Regions from separate parts of the Alteromonas nitratireducens genome, predicted to be linked through region 2. Evidence: predicted binding sites of a transcription regulator. Region 2 holds the regulator's gene; each other region holds the start of a gene.
The links. The regulator sigma-54, encoded in region 2, starts transcription at its own class of promoters, with help from an activator protein. The targets are predictions, from matches to a motif close to GTTGGCACGNNNNTNGNNT.
Positions count from the first base shown of each region.

Region 1 (6,080 bases), on a different contig from region 2:
ACCTGAGGCGGCTTCTCATCAAACAGGTTGATACCACCTACGGTCAGTACATAGCTTGTCTGGGTGTCAAACAGGGTTCCCAGGTCGATATTGTACTGGGCGTCCACGGTCACGTAGCTGTCGATTTCATAGAAACCATTCACACAGCCGGCAGTGTTTGCCGTGCCGTCCGCACAGTTCTGATCGTCGTCATACGATGAGATGTAACGAACGAACACGTTGGCCGCGTGAATATCGTTTTTCCAGTTCAGGCCCACGTTCATACGCAGTTCCGGTGAAGACGTACCGATATTGTTGAAGTTACGGCGACCCGCACCATCGATTGAGCCGGCTTGCGGATCATTCAGGTCGTACTTGGTGATGTACGTACCCTGAATTGACGGTGTGAACGTACCCGCTTCAGTTTCCATACGGTAGCTTGATACAAAATCAAGGCCCGATGTTTCCAGCGAACTTGCGTTGACGAAGGTGCTGAAGACCTGAACCAACGGACCAGTCAGTGGGTCGCCTGCACGAACAACGCGATCCGGGTTGGTTGGATTTGCATTGAGCACTGCCTGCGCGTTTTCCTGGATAATCAGATCTTCAAACTCAAAGTTCCAGTAATCCAGTTCTACAGACAGGTCACGAATTGGCTCGTACGAGAAGCCGATGTTCCACGCAGTGGATTCTTCTGGCTTCAGGTTTTCGTTACCGGTAGTGCGCACTGCCACGAATGCCTGTGCCGCCTGCACCGGGTCAATCAGCTGCTGCAGGCTGGTTGAACCACCCTGGCTAAGGAACACGGTAGGTGCACGGAATGACGTAGACACCGAACCACGCAGCGACAGCTCGTCACTCACGCGATAGGTCATTGCCAGTTTAGGGTCAATGGTGTCACCGATGCTGCCGCCGTAATCTTCATAACGAACAGCCACCTGGACATCCCAGTCATCGGTCATCGGCAGGGCCAGTTCGGCAAACAGCGCCCAGACATCAATTTCGCCTGCGATATCAGGGTTACCGATAACGAAGGTGAAGCTGTCCTGGTTTGCCAGTGCGTCATAATCCTGACTCAGCTCATTTTTACGATACTGCGCGCCAATCGCCAGACCGGCATAGCCCGCATCCATTTCAAAGGCGTCAAATGAGGCGAACGCTTCAACCACTTCCAGGTCGCTCTTAGAATCAATAACCTCTTCGGCGGTAAATGAATCAATCACATACTGAGAGTTCGGCGCCGTGGTGTACGACGAGGCAAACGGGTTGAAATATTCACAGTTGCCTACCCCTGGTGTGCCGGTCAGCGGATTACACTGCGCACCACCCAGGCCCTGCAGAGCAAGCTGGAATTCAGTGTTCAGTACATCCGGTACACGGAACAGGAAGTCGTTGGTTGCCTTGGTATAGCTGAATTCCCAGAAACCTGCGCCCAGCTCACCGGTCAGGCTGGTGCTGAAGCGAACAGTATCCGATTCAGTATTCGCCGGATCGCCCTGGAAGCCGTTACCTTCAGCACGGCCAAAGAAGCTCACCGCCGTACCAAACGGGTTCTGCGGGTGTGTGGCCGGTACAATAGGTGACGTCAGAATCGGGAAGCTTGGCGCGCCGCCACGTTCTGCACGGTTACGGGCCGCACCAAATTCAGCCCGCCAGGTGATCTCGTCTGTCAGTTCATAAACTGCACTAACAAACATGTTCAGGCGGGACTCATCAGGCACATAGGAATAATACGGACCGAAGTCAAAGCCACACAGACCAACCTCAAGACCACCGGGCAGTGTGCCACTTGGTGCGCGTATGTCAGGATACCCTCCGAACTGTTCACAGCCGTACGGGTCGATTACCGGAATTGCGCCTAAGCCAGGAATTGGCAGGAAGTACGAACCGGGGTTACCCAGCGCACTGGTGTCGTCCTGAGGACGGCTCAGACGGCGGTCTGAGATAAATAACGGTGAACGGTTGGTGTAGCTGATCGCAGCCATCACATTGCCCTTGTCACCAGACATACCCCACAGCCCCTGCAGTACGTACTCTTTGTTGTCGCCGTGTGCGCCGTCCTGGTAGTCCATGGTGACCATGGCACCTTCGTAATTACGCTTGGTAATAAAGTTAACCACACCGGCAACCGCATCAGAACCGTACAGTGCGGACGCACCGTCTTTTACCACTTCCATGCGGTCAATGGCAATCATCGGTACCAGCGAACTGGTATCAACGAAGTTTAACCCTTCGTTGGTCTGCTGAGCGGTAACCACCTGACGGCGGTTGTTGAGCAGCACGAGAGTGGAAGCCACACCCAGACCACGCAGGTTAATGTTTGAGGTACCCGCCGTTGCGTTCTGCGTGAACGCATCAGGGTTATTCTCAGCACCGGTGTTAATGGTCAGCGTTTGCGTAATGTCGGCGATGTTTTTTGCACCAATCGCATCAATAGCAACACTGTCTACCACTGCAAGTGGTGAGGGAGAGTCAAAGTTGTCACTGCGACGAACAAAACTACCGGTGACCAGGATAAGTTCGACCTCTTTTTTCTCGGCTGTTTCTTCTTCCTGGTTTTCTTGTGCCTGAAGTACAAATGACGTAGAGAACAAAGCTGAACTGATTAACGCAGCAAGCGCTTTTTTTCGCGTTTTCATTTTCATTGTGTGGTTCCACTGTTTAAGGCCAATCACTACCCGGGCGTGTCACTGTTGCCGCAAGCGATCAGCACTGAACTGTCTGCTTGTTATTTGAGACGACGACTGTCTGTCTCATCATTGATGGTAAGACGCATATCCCATTTTGTAAATTGAATGTAAATAATATGTTTTCATTAGTTTAAGCGATGGTCTGACCAGATAACGCGCAAATTTCTGGCGATTTCCTCGTCTTCAACGCCCTGTAAAACGCACATAACGCCGGTAACAATTACGCTACCGGGCAATCCACACATGAATGCAAAAAATATAGTCAATATTTTTCAATAACTTACAACAATTTCATTTTGGAACAGAATTTGATTTCTCAGATAGAGGACGAACAAAGAGATTGCCAGGTGCCTTATCGCCAGGCTGTTCTGCTGATCCACATTATGACAATGATCAGGGGGATAGTTACACGCTGTAACATGTTTTCTGCGTGCTCAACGGGAACATTCATGTTGCTGATAATCACTATTGGCCACTTCTCGGGTTCTTTCACACCATGTCAGACACTGACAGGTGTTGTGCTATGACAAAAGAAGGAGGAAACAATGGGTAAGCTAACGCTATTGTCGTTAATAAAACGGGTGAACGCGTTTTTACTGATTTGCGGTGTACTTGTTGTCACCGGCTGTGCAACGGTTGAAGGGCTGGGTGAAGACATTGAGTCTGCCGGTGATGCCGTTGAGGATGCGGCAGAAGACGCCTCATAACGCCCACTGCGTACCAGAGCAATAGCTCTGGTACGCGTATTACGCCCATCAGGCTGGCTTAGGCACCGCCAGCATCAGGAACTGACCGGTCAGCACAGGGTTACCGGTACGCTGATTAATACAGTCGGCTTTCATTCGGTACAGCATGCCCAGTTTTTTTTCCTTTATTTCTTCCAGCACAAATGAAAACCGGATTGCATCATTACATTTTACCGGCTCAAGAAACCTCAGCGTATCCAAACCGTAATTGATCACCTGTGCAATCGTCGGGTCCGGCGCAACAACATTATCGAATGCACAGGGCATCAATGACGCCGTCATAAAGCCATGAGCGATGGTCGTGCCAAACGGACTTTCTCTCTCACATCGCTCAGGATCGATGTGGATCCACTGATGGTCGCCCGTCGCATCAGCAAACCGGTTAATTGCGTCCTGAGTAATCGTACGCCATTCAGCTTCTTCCAGCTTGTCGCCGGGTTTTAACATAGACAATGTTTTCATTTTACTAACCCACTCTTAACTTTTTTTCTCACACTACTATTAAGCGGTTGAATATTACAACTAAGTTTTAATAATATAGGTTTATAAATGTTGCGCCAACACCGTTACTTCAGGATGTGGTTATGAATTTAAACCGAATCGACCTTAATTTGTTCGCCGTTTTTGATGCTATCTATACGGCAGGCAGCCTCACAAAAGCCGCCGACGTACTGTGTATTACGCAACCAGCCGTCAGTAACTCACTGGCGCGTCTCAGAGAAATGCTGAACGACCCGCTGTTTGTCCGTACCGGGCATTCAATGACCCCAACCCCGGTTGCACAGAATATTATTGTCCCTGCCCGCCAGGCGCTGGCACTGTTGCGAAAAAGCGTTCAGGAGAGCCAGGTTTTTGACCCGCTTACTGCAGAAAAAGCATTTAATTTCGCCAGTCGTGATTTATTGGAAGTCGTGATTCTGCCCCGTTTGATGGCGCGCGTTCAGAATCTCGCCCCCAATATCAGCATTACCAATTACGAACTGGCCCGCAGTCAGGTGGTCTCTGCCATGGCCAGTGGTAATCTCGACTTTTTTGCCGACGCATCGGCGTTTACCGATCCTCACCTGCGCAAAGAAAAAATAGCCCAGGATCGACTGGTCGTCATGGCGAGAAAAAATCATCCGGCCTTAAAGCAAGGGCTCGACCTGGATACCTTCCTGCGGCTTGGTCACATTAATGTTTCTCATCGTAAATCCGGTGCCGGTCCGATTGAAATTGCACTGGATAAGCTGGGTAAACGCCGCAAGGTAGTCATGCGCGGTCAGCATTTTCTGACGGTACCCAGCGCCATCGCGAAAACTGATCTGGTAGCGTGCCTGCCCTACCATCTTGCAAAACACTACGATTTAGCCATTTACGAACTGCCCTTTGATGTGCCACCGGTAGAGTACTTCCTGTACTGGCATGTGAGTGCAGACCATGACAATGCACATAAGTGGATGCGTGAACAAATCGTAGAAATCGCGACGGCTTATAAACCGCACTAGACAGTTCCCTCTGGCGGGTATCACTTTTGATACCCGCGTATCATTTTTTTACTGTCCCGCCGGTATGTAATGGCATTTACTGGCGCATAAGGGAAGTCATTGCCATGCAGGACGTTGTTGTAAATGAAAAAAATAATAAAAACTGTAGTGATACTGTGCGCCGCCGGGGTATCAGGCTATGCCAATGCCGACATCTCAAAAACACTTTCTGGGTTTTGTGATCTGGTTGAAAAAAATGATAAAGGACAGCTACGTAATAAAATGCGTATCGTCACATCAAACTATCGGTTAAGCCTCAAAGATTATTACGCCGGTGTGAGTTGTAACGGTAACAGCCTTATCCGAACCGCATTATTAAGTAATGCCGTTGAGGCTGGCACATTACTGGTAAGAATGATGCCGAAAAGTGATCTCACGGCGCCGGAGCAGGATGGTCTCACGCTGCTGACCTGGGCAAATCAGCATGGCTTGCAGAACAGTCCCATTGTCAGAGTCATTGACGAGCGAATATAGCGATTGTCAGTCATTTTTCCAAAGCGGCTTTATTGCCGCTTTTTTAATAACATCAAGTCGTACAGATTTGATCAGTAACACGCATCACTCCACATTAAACACTTTGATATCTAATTAATAACTACAACAAACGCCACACCCCATCCTTTTTCACCACCAAAAGGAAATACCATAACCCACTGTTTAATAGACAGTTAAATTCATTCCTACTTGCAAAACCTGCCAATAAAGCTGGGTATAAAAAAACATAACTACGTATATGGATGCATGTTTTTTGTTCGGTTTGTTTATTTTTTAATTAGTTACACATCGAACGATTTTCACCAACAGAAGGAAATAACCATGTTGAAACACGTTACCACTTCTCTTGTTCTGACCATCGCCTCGCTGGGTTTTGCGAGTACCGCAAGTGCAGGCGTTGAAGATGATCTTGCTAACATCTGCACGATTGTTCAGGCTGACGACAAAGGCGAGTTACGCAAAAAAATGCGTCGGGTACAAATGGATTATCGTCTGAAACTGCATGATTACTACACCGGCATCACCTGCGACGGCAACAGCCTGATCCGCACCGCGGTGCTGAACAACGCCGTTGAGGCGGGTACATTGCTGGTTAAGAAAATGCCGAGCCGCGATTTGGAAATGCCAGAGGCTGATGGAAAAAC
Region 1 covers NZ_JBFNPK010000001.1:114,538-120,617, reverse strand. Annotated here, with positions in the region: gene AB1N33_RS00550 (TonB-dependent receptor plug domain-containing protein) at 1-2,624, opposite strand, end outside; gene AB1N33_RS00545 (entericidin A/B family lipoprotein) at 3,215-3,376, shown strand; gene AB1N33_RS00540 (MaoC family dehydratase) at 3,425-3,877, opposite strand; gene AB1N33_RS00535 (LysR family transcriptional regulator) at 4,000-4,902, shown strand; gene AB1N33_RS00530 (DUF3718 domain-containing protein) at 5,026-5,415, shown strand; gene AB1N33_RS00525 (DUF3718 domain-containing protein) at 5,758-6,080, shown strand, end outside.
Region 1: AB1N33_RS00545 (entericidin A/B family lipoprotein) is a predicted target of sigma-54. The motif match lies at 2,965-2,983, and genes of this name have one in related genera.

Region 2 (6,080 bases):
CCTGGTGGGTTTGGCGCCGTGCGTGAGGTCTGCGATACCCTCCTGCAGGCAAGAAATCAGCTCCACGGCATTCAGGGAGCGAGTGTATGATGCACTCTGCCAACAGCCGGCTGACATTCAGTATTTCGGCACTGTTTGTGCTCGCCGTGTTGCTGTATATCCCGACCTGGATGGAAGAACAACCCGCACCGCAAAAATCATCGAAGATTGATGCGTTAAACCCGGCATACCGGGCCACAAACCTGATGACCACCATTTATGATGAAGACGGTAACCTCAATCATCAGGTTTTTGCCGCCCGAATGGAGCACTATGATCAACTGGGTTTTGTGCTCTTCAGCCGGCCACGTTACACCGTTTACACAGGTGAGGGACAGTCACCCTGGCTGGTGACCGCGAAAGAGGGTACGCTGTACAATAACGATGTCATTCAGTTAGATTCCGACGTGACCATTTCCAGTCAGGCTAACGACAATTTCGTGCAGACCATTCGTACCGAATTTATTGAAATTAACCTTGATAGTAAAAAAATGACGTCTGATCAGCCCGTTGAAATTATGGGGTCACGGTATGTGATTTCCAGCAACGGATTTAAAGCCGATCTTCAGTCACAACAATATGAGCTCATTGATCATGTTCAAACGGTTTATTCTCCCGGCAATTAGTGTCGTTGTTCTGGCCGCTACCGGTGTCACACTTGCCGGTGAAAGCGACTTTAGCAAACCAATAAAAGTCGATTCCAAGTCGCAGTTTGTTGACGGCAAAAACAAAACATCCCTGTTTAAGGACGATGTCCGCATAACGCAGGGCACACTGGTTATCGATGCCGATGAGGTTGAGGTGATTGCGACCGAAGGAGATGGCAGAGAAGTCTTTGTCGCACGCGGCAATCCGGCCAGCTATTCACAAAAAATGGAGGACGGCACGCAGGTCAGAGCGACAGCGAGAGAGATCCGTTACGAGGTGATAAAACGCACGATTTCGCTGGAGGGCAATGCCGAGTTACAGCAGGATACCAGCATGGTTCAGGGCGACAAAATTACCTATGACATGGCCAAAGAGCAGTTGCTGGCCACGGGCAACAGCGATGGCCGCGTGACCACCGTATTCCGTCCCCAGGCGATAAAAAAGCTGACCCGCGATGACAAGAAAGACGGGGAAGATAAAAAAGACGACGACCAGAACCAGCAGAAGGACCAGCAATAATTATGGCAACCCTGACCGCACAAAGTCTGGCGAAATCGTATAAAGCCCGCCAGGTCGTCAGAGATGTGAGCCTGTCGGTGTCGACTGGCCAGATTGTGGGCTTACTGGGTCCGAACGGTGCAGGAAAAACCACAACATTTTACATGATTGTAGGTTTGGTTCCGCTTGATAAAGGCCAAATCCACATTGACGACGAAGTACTCACCCACCTTCCCATGCACGAGCGTGCCCGACTCGGTATAGGCTATTTACCGCAGGAAGCGTCTATTTTCAGAAAGCTGACGGTGCTCGAAAACATTATGGCAATCCTCCAGACCCGCAAGGATTTGGATAAAAACGGACAGGAAGCTGAGGCGGATGCGCTGCTGGATGAGTTCAATATCAATCATATTCGTAACAGCACGGGGATGAGCCTGTCAGGCGGTGAACGTCGCCGGGTAGAAATAGCCAGAGCGCTGGCCGCCAACCCGAAATTTATTTTGCTGGACGAGCCATTTGCGGGTGTTGATCCCATCTCCGTTAATGATATAAAGAAGATCATCCAGCACCTGCGGGACAGGGGTATCGGTATCCTAATCACCGATCACAACGTCAGGGAAACGCTGGATGTCTGTGAGAAAGCCTACATTGTGAGTCACGGAGAGCTAATCGCACAGGGCACCGCCGAAGAGGTACTGAGTAATCAACAGGTCAGGGATGTATACCTTGGCGAACAATTCAGGCTATAGTTAAGTTGTCAGATGTCATCGTGCCACGGCATAACAGAGACACAATCACGAGCATTACTTATAAGACGTAGATGAAACCATCTTTACAATTAAAATTCAGTCAACAGCTCACAATGACACCGCAATTGCAGCAAGCAATCCGTTTGCTGCAGTTGTCTACGCTCGACCTTCAGCAGGAAATTCAGGAAGCGCTGGATGCGAACCCGCTACTTGAGGTTGACGAAGGTCAGGACAATGACCTGCCCGAAAAAAACAATATCGACAATGACGATCATCAGGAGACTGTCTCGGCCAGCAGTGACAGCATAGAAGCCGGAGATGCGTTAGAGAAAAACGACCTGCCTGATGAGCTTCCCATTGACAGTACGTGGGACGAATATTATTCCGCGTCATCTGCCCCTGCCCCTGGCCCCTCAAGTGACGATGACCAGGTTTTTCAGGGTGAAACCACAGAAAACATTCAGGATCATCTGCTCTGGCAGATGCGTCTGACGCCGTTTTCCGACACCGACCGTGCCATTGCCACGGCAATCATAGATTCGATTGACGAATCCGGTTACCTGACGGTGCCACTTGATGACATTCTGGCCAGTGTTAACTCAGATGAAACCGAAGAGCCGGTAGAGATGGACGAGGTCGAGTGTGTGCTTAAACGCATTCAGTTATTCGACCCGATTGGCTCCGGTTCGCGTACCCCGCAGGAATGCCTGCTGGTTCAGCTAAGACAGTTTTCAGAGGATACTCCCTGGCTGGCTGAAGCCCGCATGCTGATTGAAGAATACAGTGATCTGCTTGGCAGCAAGGACTACCGCACGCTGATGCGCAAATCCCGTCTGAAGGAAGATCAGTTACGTGAAGCCATGCGGTTATTACAGACGCTTAACCCACGGCCTGGCAGTGCCCTGGTTACCAAAGATCCGGAGTACGTGATTCCGGATGTGTCGGTGGTGAAGAAAAATGGTCGCTGGATTGTTGAGCTTAACCCCGACAGTCTGCCTAAACTGAGTATTAACCAGCAATATGCGGCCATGAGCCGGAATGCGCGTAACAGCAGCGATTCCCAGTTTATTCGCTCGCACATGCAGGAAGCTAAATGGTTCATTAAGAGCCTGGAGTCACGCAACGAAACGCTGTTGAAAGTGGCTAACTGTATTGTGCAGCAACAAATGGGCTTTTTTGAACATGGTCCGGAAATGATGAAACCAATGGTGCTGAATGATGTCGCAGAAATGGTAGATATGCACGAATCGACCATCTCGCGGGTGACCACGCAAAAATACATGCATACACCGCGGGGTATTTTTGAGCTGAAATACTTTTTCTCCAGTCACGTGGCAACAGAGTCAGGTGGCGAGTGTTCCTCAACCGCGATTCGCGCATTGATCAAAAAACTGGTTGCGGCTGAAAAGCCCAGTAAACCACTTAGTGACAGCAAGATTGCTCAATTGTTGGCCGAGCAGGGAATTATGGTTGCCCGGCGGACAATAGCAAAATACCGGGAATCGCTTGCGATCCCCCCGTCTAACCAACGTAAGAGCCTTATTTAGGGGCTCACAAAGATAAGGAAGACGAAATATGCAAATCAACCTTACCGGTCATCATGTCGAAATCACCGACTCTTTGCGTAATTATGTCGATACTAAGTTCAGCAAGCTGGAGCGCCACTTCGATCATATTTCCAACGTTCACGTCATTCTTAATGTAGAAAAGCTGTCTCAAAAAGCCGAAGCGACGGTTCACCTCAGCGGTGCTGAAGTGTTTGCGTCTTCAGAAGATACCGATATGTATGCAGCTATCGACAGTATGGTTGATAAGCTCGACAGGCAGGTTATTAAACACAAGGAAAAGATGAAGAAGCATTAATTCATTGCGTTTATGGATATTCAAGCCTTAGTCAGCCTGGACCGCACCGAATGTGCGGTCCAGTGCAACAGTAAAAAACGAATTCTTGAGATTATCAGCAACATTGCTGCCAAAAATAATCCCGAGATTGATCAGGCCGCCGTACTGACCAGTCTGCTCTCGCGTGAGCGTATGGGCAGCACCGGGATTGGCAATGGCATCGCCCTGCCCCATGGCAGACTCCCCGGCCTGGAAAAAGTTATCGCCATTGTGGTGACCAGTTCTCCGGCCATCGACTTTGACGCCATTGATAACCAGCCGGTGGATATCTTTTTTACCCTGCTGGTACCTGAAGATCAGACTGAGGGTCACCTGCAGACACTGGCTACGGTAGCCAGTAAACTCAACGACAAAGAAACCGTAAAAGCCATCCGTCGCGCCAGTACCAGTGACGACATTATCACTGCATTGCAGTGAACGGCATCACAACCCAGGGAGCGAATCGTGAAGCTTATTATTATCAGTGGCCGGTCAGGGTCCGGTAAATCCGTCGCACTTCGCGCGCTCGAGGACCTCGGCTACTACTGCGTCGACAACATTCCGGTTAACCTGCTGCCTACGCTGACCCACACCGTCGTCGATGAATACGACCAGGTTGCGGTGAGCATTGACGTTCGTAACCTGCCGAAAGATCCGAACGAGCTGGTAGAGATTCTCGACTACCTGCCCTCCTCCTGGACCATGACCGTGGTGTATATCGATGCCAGTGACGACGTTCTGGTGAAGCGCTTCAGTGAGACCCGCCGTCTCCACCCGTTATCCAAGCAGAACATCTCGCTTGCAGAAGCAATAAAGGCCGAATCGGTGCTGCTGGCGCCGGTTGCCGAGCGCGCAGATTTATATATTGATACAGACAAGCTTTCAGTGCATCAGCTTGCCGAACTGATTCGGGAACGTATTCTGGGTAAGAAGAGTTCACGGCTGGTGCTGGTATTTGAGTCATTCGGGTTTAAATACGGCATTCCCAAAGACGCCGACTACGTGTTTGACGCCCGCTTTCTGCCAAACCCCCACTGGGAACCCGATCTGAAACATCTGACCGGCCTGGATGGACCGGTTGAGCACTTTCTCGCCTCACAGCCAATTGTGACCAAATTTATCTGGCAGATTCAGAACCTGCTGAAAACCTGGCTACCCCATTTGGAGCGCAACAACCGTAGTTACGTCACTATCGCTATTGGCTGTACCGGCGGCCAGCACCGCTCGGTATTCATTGCGCAGTCTCTGGCAAAGGCGTTCAGTGACATTCACCCTGACGTGCAAATCAGACACCGGGAGTTGTCAGCCTGATGAAGTGCGAAAAAACCCTGACCATCGTTAATAAGCTTGGCCTGCATGCCCGCGCTGCAACCCAGTTAGTGCAGCTGACTAACCAGTTTGATGCCCAGGTGACCCTGGTAAAAGGCGACAAACAGGCCGATGCCAGCAGCGTACTGGGCCTGATGATGCTGGAAAGCCATCAGGGCGAGCAGGTGACCGTGATCTCCGAGGGCAGCGATGCCGACAAGGCCATGGATGCCATTGAGGCCCTCATCGTTGGCAAGTTTAACGAGGCAGAGTAATTAATGGCTTATGGTGCGCGGTGGGGCAGATTGCGATTACGGTTCAGTATGTTAATACTCTTAGTCTTGGCTGGGTGTTCGTCAACAGAAGGTGTGGTCAGGTCTGACACTCCTTTTTCAAAATATATTCATCTAAGCGGTAGCATTGACTCATCCCTGACCTACAAACTCAAAGTGCGTTATATCACTACTGTCGACAATCCAGAGTGTCAGTCTTATCACTTTTCCTTGGGGAGAAACGTAGCCAAGGAGTACCAGGCAGAACATTACCCCTTAATAAAGGGAACCGCGCATTCAATTACTCTTCCTCTGCAAGAAATTGAGCCGAATACTCGTGTCAATGGCAGCCTGTCGGGGTCATGTTTTGTGGCGCAACACGAGGAGAGGAACCTGCAAAATGCATAAGCATTTATGCGTTCAATGGTAAGCAAAGCGTTTCCGAAATTTCAATGGAATGCAGTGAAAGCGGATGGTGTTTTCATGACGACGGTTCTGAGGTTGGCCAGCTTAATGAATTCAACAAGGAATACACTTTCCATGTTGAAAATAGGTCGAACTAACAGGTTCATTAAACGGGCTTTATCAAATACCGGCTTATGCAGCTACGCCCCTGGTTTCGAGAGAATTCACGAACTTCTGTAAATGCCACTATCAGTCACTTCTTTTCTTTGGTCCTGAAAAT
Region 2 covers NZ_JBFNPK010000015.1:36,279-42,358, reverse strand. Annotated here, with positions in the region: gene kdsC (3-deoxy-manno-octulosonate-8-phosphatase KdsC) at 1-90, shown strand, start outside; gene lptC (LPS export ABC transporter periplasmic protein LptC) at 87-665, shown strand; gene lptA (lipopolysaccharide transport periplasmic protein LptA) at 619-1,206, shown strand; gene lptB (LPS export ABC transporter ATP-binding protein) at 1,209-1,934, shown strand; gene AB1N33_RS12890 (RNA polymerase factor sigma-54) at 2,006-3,481, shown strand; gene hpf (ribosome hibernation promoting factor) at 3,510-3,797, shown strand; gene ptsN (PTS IIA-like nitrogen regulatory protein PtsN) at 3,810-4,253, shown strand; gene rapZ (RNase adapter RapZ) at 4,281-5,126, shown strand; gene AB1N33_RS12870 (HPr family phosphocarrier protein) at 5,126-5,398, shown strand.

Region 3 (6,080 bases), on a different contig from region 2:
CAGCGACAGTTTTAACCGCTTACATGCCGCGTTAGCGCGCGAAACGGACTTCTCCCGCGACATCAGCCATGAGCTTCGCACGCCCGTCGCTGTGCTAAAGCTGGTTGCCAGCAGACTGCGTTCAGACACCTCACTGGACGCAGACTCTGTGTCACGTGTGAAGACGGCCGTGAACGATATTGAACAATCACTGAACGTGTTGCTCGCATTATCGCGGGAAGAGTCTGTCGACACTGAGACCTTGTCGCTGCGTCAGGAAATTGAGCATTGCGTGGTTAATCATTTCTCGTTTTGCAGTACCGAGAACGCTGAGCTGACCATCACGGTGCCACCGACCTGCCGCACTACCTGCAACAAAAACCTGCTGCACATTCTGATCAACAACCTGCTGGATAATGTGGTGAACCATGCCAGCACGGTATCACTGACCATTGAGATGAAAGGACAGCAGCTTATTTTTAAAAATCCGGTGGACGTGCTGCCCGATGGGGATATCCTGGCTCCGCAGGTAAAAGCAAATACCAGTCAGGGCCTCGGTCAGGGCCTGCATCTCGTCAAACGCATTTGCCGTCAGTGTGGATGGACAGTTGCCGCTGAAATAAAGGACACCCTGTTTATACTTATCATCACACTGAAATAAACACATAAAAAAACCCCGCTAACGCGGGGTTTAAAGGAAGTGAGACAGATGTTGTTGTTTTCGTTATTCGGTCATCTGTTCAGACCAGGGTTTAAGACCGGCTGCCGGTGAAGTCTGGGTAAGCTTCCAGACCACACTCGCTCAGATCCACGCCTTCAAACTCTTCTTCTTCACTCACACGGACGCCCATCACCGCTTTGATGATTAGCCACACAACCAGACTGGTGACAAATACCCAAACGAAGATTGTCAGCGCGCCAATGATTTGACCAGAGAAGCTTGATCCATCGTTAGTCACCGGAACCAGTAACAGACCCAGCAGACCAACCACACCGTGTACTGAAATCGCACCCACCGGATCGTCAATTTTCAGCTTGTCCAGCGTGACAATGCTGAAGACCACCAGAATACCACCGAGCGCGCCAAACAAAGTTGCCAGCAGCGGCGTTGGCGTTGATGGTTCTGCCGTGATAGCTACCAGGCCTGCCAGTGCACCGTTCAGTGCCATGGTCAGATCCGCTTTACCAAACAGAATGCGCGCCAGAATCAACGCGGCAATCGTACCACCGGCTGCGGCGGCGTTGGTGTTCATGAACACCACGGCGACAGCGTTAGCACTTTCTACCGTGGCAGTCGCCAGCACTGAACCACCGTTAAAGCCAAACCAGCCCATCCACAGAATGAAGGTACCCAGTGTTGCCAGCGGCAGGTTCGCACCCGGAATCGCATTGACTTTACCGTCTGCAGTATATTTGCCTTTACGGGCGCCCAGTACCAGTACACCTGCCAATGCGGCAGCAGCACCCGCCATATGGACAATACCAGAGCCAGCAAAGTCAGAGAAACCCAGATCACCCAGCGTGTACATGCCAAACACCGCCTCGCTGCCCCAGGTCCATGCACCTTCCATTGGGTAAATAAAGCCAGTCATGACAACCGCAAACGCCAGAAAGGCCCACAGTTTCATACGTTCAGCAACGGCACCTGACACAATAGACATGGCGGTTGCCACAAACACAACCTGGAAGAAGAAGTCTGCTGAGGGTGCATAGGTGGCAGGATCTTCTGCGACATCAGTCGCGCCGTCAGCCATAATGCCACTCAGGAACGGGCCCCAGTCTCCGCCGCCGTACATGATGCCGTAACCACACACCATGTACATGGTGCAGGCAATGGCAAACAGCGCAATGTTTTTAGTCAGAATTTCAGTGGTATTTTTAGCACGCACCAGGCCGGCTTCCAGCATGGCAAAACCTGCTGCCATCCACATAACCAGTGCACCGCAAATCAAAAAGTAGAAGGTATCTAAGGCGTACCCAAGCTCAAATGTGATTTCCATTATAGAGTTCTCCGCAATGTGTTCAGGGTGGCGTTAGATCGCATCACCATCAGACTCGCCCGTACGGATACGCACGGCATGTTCAAGGTCGTAAACGAAGACTTTACCGTCACCGATTTTGCCGGTTTTCGCCGCGCCGACGATGGCTTCAACCAGGCGTTCAACCTGATCGTCCTTAACCGCAATTTCCAGTTTCACCTTCGGCAGAAAATCAACCTGATATTCCGCGCCACGGTAGAGTTCGGTATGGCCTTTCTGACGTCCGAAACCTTTCACTTCGGTGACGGTCAGGCCGTCAATACCGATTTCTGAAATGGCTTCACGAACATCATCCAGCTTGAACGGCTTGATGATTGCTGTGACTAGTTTCATGAGTGTTGCTCCCAGTATGTTGTGGTTTTATCGCACGTATCGTTGTTTGCCTGTGAGTAACACAATTCCTGTGCCACAAATTAAAAATCATGAATATCAACAGGTTATTAAAATCAGCTGAAACAAACGGTGCGGTTTTAGCACCATTATGGTGCAGCCGCTTTCTGCTGCACCGAAACCACGCATGCATGTCAGGCGTGTTTGTAAAGCCCCAACGGAACTTGTTCTGACTATTGGCGGTCTGTTTGTGGGTATGATGACGCCTGACCTGATACTACCGCCACAACACGGACGTTTGCCGGTTCACCGACGGCCTTCCCGTACCCTGTGGGTCGCCCTGATCGTATCGCTTTCGCTGCATGGCGCAGTTTTACTGTTATTCAGCCAGCACAGCGCCCGCCCGGTGGCGAAGAAAGCGCCACCGATACAGGCCAGACTGATCATCCCTGTGCTCCAGCCTCAGCCAGCCACACTGTCGGCGACGCCTGAAGCATCACCCGCGCCCTCACCTAAACAGCAAAACGTGCCGCCAGACATTGAACCGGTAAGCACTGAGCCGTTGAGAGCTGAATCTGCGCCCGTCGAGGTGGCCCCACAGCCACCCGCCTCACAACAAACACACGCTGACACATCATCTGAGCGCAACCGGGAGGCCGGCAGGTTCAATCCCAGAGCAGCACTTAATCAGTACATGAGTGAGTACGATGCTGCCCGGCAGCAACAGGACAGCCAGCAGGCCGCTGAGAATTTCCGCCGCCTGCGCCGCTCGCCCGTTCTGATCGACCCACGTGCAAGCAGTGAGCCGGACGCGGTGCCTGGTGCCGTTAAACCCACCATTGTGAATTGTGACAGTGCGGTGAATAAGACCATCGCAGTACTCAGCGGCATTACCGGCGGCACGCTCACTTGTTCGGAACGCAGCAACATAGACGGCTATATCCGCGAACGCATTAAAAACAATTCACAAAAGCGCGAGCAAAAATAAGTACACTTTTTGCGCATTACAACGTTACTGTTAGGTTGTTGCCTGTTTACCGCCTTTACTACGCTACCGGGAGTTTGTTTATGTTTACGCTGTTGCGCGCTGTTTTTTTGCTGGTCTCACTTGTGCTTGTTGCTGGTTGCACAACCCGTCACCAAAGCGCTCCCGACAAAGCGCCATGGACGTCGATGACCATTTTGCAACTGCAGGAAGAGATGGGGGCAGGCCGCCTGACTTCTGAAGCACTTACCGACTTTTATCTGCGCCGCATTCAGGCAGAGGATGGCGCCTATAACTCGGTCATCACCACCAACCCAGTGGCACTGGATATCGCGCGCCAACGGGATGAAGAGCGCAAGGCCGGGCAACTGCGTGGCCCGCTGCACGGCATTCCCATCCTGATTAAGGACAACATTGAAACCCTTGATATGCCCACCACGGCGGGCTCACTGGCCTTTGCCAACATGCAGACCGGACGGGATGCCACGCTCACAGCCAATCTTCGTAACGCCGGAGCGGTGATTTTGGGTAAAACCAACTTAAGTGAATGGGCTAATATGCGCTCAGAGCGCTCATCGTCGGGCTGGAGTGCGGTAGGCGGACAAACCCGTAATCCACACGATCCTTCCCGTACACCCTGCGGCTCAAGCTCAGGGTCAGGTGCAGCCGTTGCTGCCGGCTTTGCTGTCGCCGCCATTGGCACAGAAACCAACGGCTCAATTACGTGTCCGGCCTCAATGAACGGTGTGGTCGGCATGAAACCGACCGTTGGGCTGGTCAGCCGGTTTGGCGTGGTACCTATATCGCACACCCAGGATACCGCCGGCCCGATGACGGCATCGGTGATGGATGCGGCCATCATTCTGGCAGCGATGCAGTCTGAAGACCCGCGCGACAGCGCCACCCGTGAAGAAGGCATCACACGCACCGGGCTGAGTGATATTACAAAGACGCCGCTGAGTCAGGTGCGCCTGGGCTGGGTACACTCATCAGCCACCCGTCATGAGTCAGTCGCAGCACTGGAAGCCAGTCTCATCGAGGCGCTTAAAGCCGCCGATGTCGATATTACTGACAAGCTCAGTCATTCACCCTATGACGGCTTCTGGAACGACACATATACCGTCCTGCTTTACGAATTTAAGCATACGCTGAATCACTACCTCACTGATTTGCCGGTGGCCGATCGGGTCAAAACGCTGGAGTCGCTGATTGCGTTCAATCAGCAAAACCGCGAGCGGGAAATGCCTTATTTCATGCAGGAGATTTTTGTTAAAGCGCAGGAAAAGGGCACGCTTGATGAGCCAGAGTACCAGCAGGCGCTGTCGGCGGTTCGCAGAGAAACGCAGTCTGGCATCAACCAGTTACTTGATGACAACAGCGCCGATGTACTGATAGCAATTACGCGTGGCCCCGCCTGGAGTATTGATGTGGTTAACGGCGATAACGGCAGCGGCGGTGTGTCCACCTATCCGGCTGTCGCCGGATACCCGCATATCACGCTGCCTCTGGGTAAGGTACATGGGCTGCCCGTGGGTCTCTCCGTGATGGGCAAAAAGGGCGATGACGCGACTGTGATGGCGATAGCCTATCAGTTGGAAGCCTGGCTGCGAAGCAACCCGATGCCGGAGATCGGCGCCCGGCCTCCTGCACAGTAATTTATCCCCCGGGCCGGGATAACGTCTCCGGCCCGCATAATCTAGCGGGGGCGAGGCATAAACAGTTTGTTGTCTTCACTAATCGTAAAGTAATCGCCAGGCCCGCCTGCGCGCAGTAAAGGCTGCGCTGCGGCCGTCTGGAATACCCCATCTTTAAGCAGCGCAGTGTCGATGTGCACGCCCACCACCTCGCCAAACACCATCCAGGTATCGACTGTCTCGCCGGACGCCCCCTGCAACTGCACAATCTGCGTTTTCCGGCATTCCATGACCACCGGGCTGGCACTGACGAACGGCACACTGATATGCTGCGAGGGAGACTTTTCCAGCCCGGCCAGATCAAACTCATCCACGCCCGGTTCAACAGGCCGACAGGTCTCGTTCATGGCCTGTGCCAGCGGGGCATTCACCATGTTCCAGCAAAATTCCCCGGTCTGCTCGATATTGCGTAGCGTGTCCTTATAGCCCACGCTGGCAAAGCCGATAATCGGCGGCACATAATTAAACGCATTAAAAAAGCTGTACGGCGCCAGATTGACCTTGCCCTGTGCGTCCACAGACGAAATCCAGCCAATCGGCCGCGGCGCTATAATGGCATTGAACGGATCATGGGCCAGATTGTGGCCTTGTGCCGGTGTGTAAAAGTGGCGATTCATTGTCATGAGGGCACCTTCATTCGTGATATCCGATAAATCTACAATACTGACATTACACTATGCCATCTCCTCCTTCGTTGATCTTCCGCAAGGTAAATAAGTCAGAGTTTGCTATACATAAGGCATGACGTACCAACAACAATCATAATGTCAGACACAGTCACACTGATTGGCGGCGCCCTTGGCGGTCTGGGCCTGTTTATTCTCGCCATCGGAATGATGACCGATGGACTAAAAGCCGCTGCGGGCGAGAGCCTGCGCCACCTGCTTGCCGTCTGGACCAATACCCCGGCCAGGGGCATCATCACCGGTTTCACCATGACCGCTATTGTGCAGTCATCGAGTGCCGTCACCGTCGCCTCGTTGGGGTTTGTGAATGCAGGGCTGATTAATTTGCGTCAGGTGCTGGGCATTATTTTTGGTGCCAACATAGGGA
Region 3 covers NZ_JBFNPK010000003.1:56,543-62,622, reverse strand. Annotated here, with positions in the region: gene AB1N33_RS04210 (sensor histidine kinase) at 1-640, shown strand, start outside; gene amtB (ammonium transporter AmtB) at 732-1,979, opposite strand; gene glnK (P-II family nitrogen regulator) at 2,013-2,351, opposite strand; gene AB1N33_RS04195 (hypothetical protein) at 2,500-3,336, shown strand; gene AB1N33_RS04190 (amidase) at 3,417-4,988, shown strand; gene AB1N33_RS04185 (flavin reductase family protein) at 5,030-5,650, opposite strand; gene AB1N33_RS04180 (Na/Pi cotransporter family protein) at 5,792-6,080, shown strand, end outside.
Region 3: glnK (P-II family nitrogen regulator) is a predicted target of sigma-54. The motif match lies at 2,411-2,429, and genes of this name have one in related genera.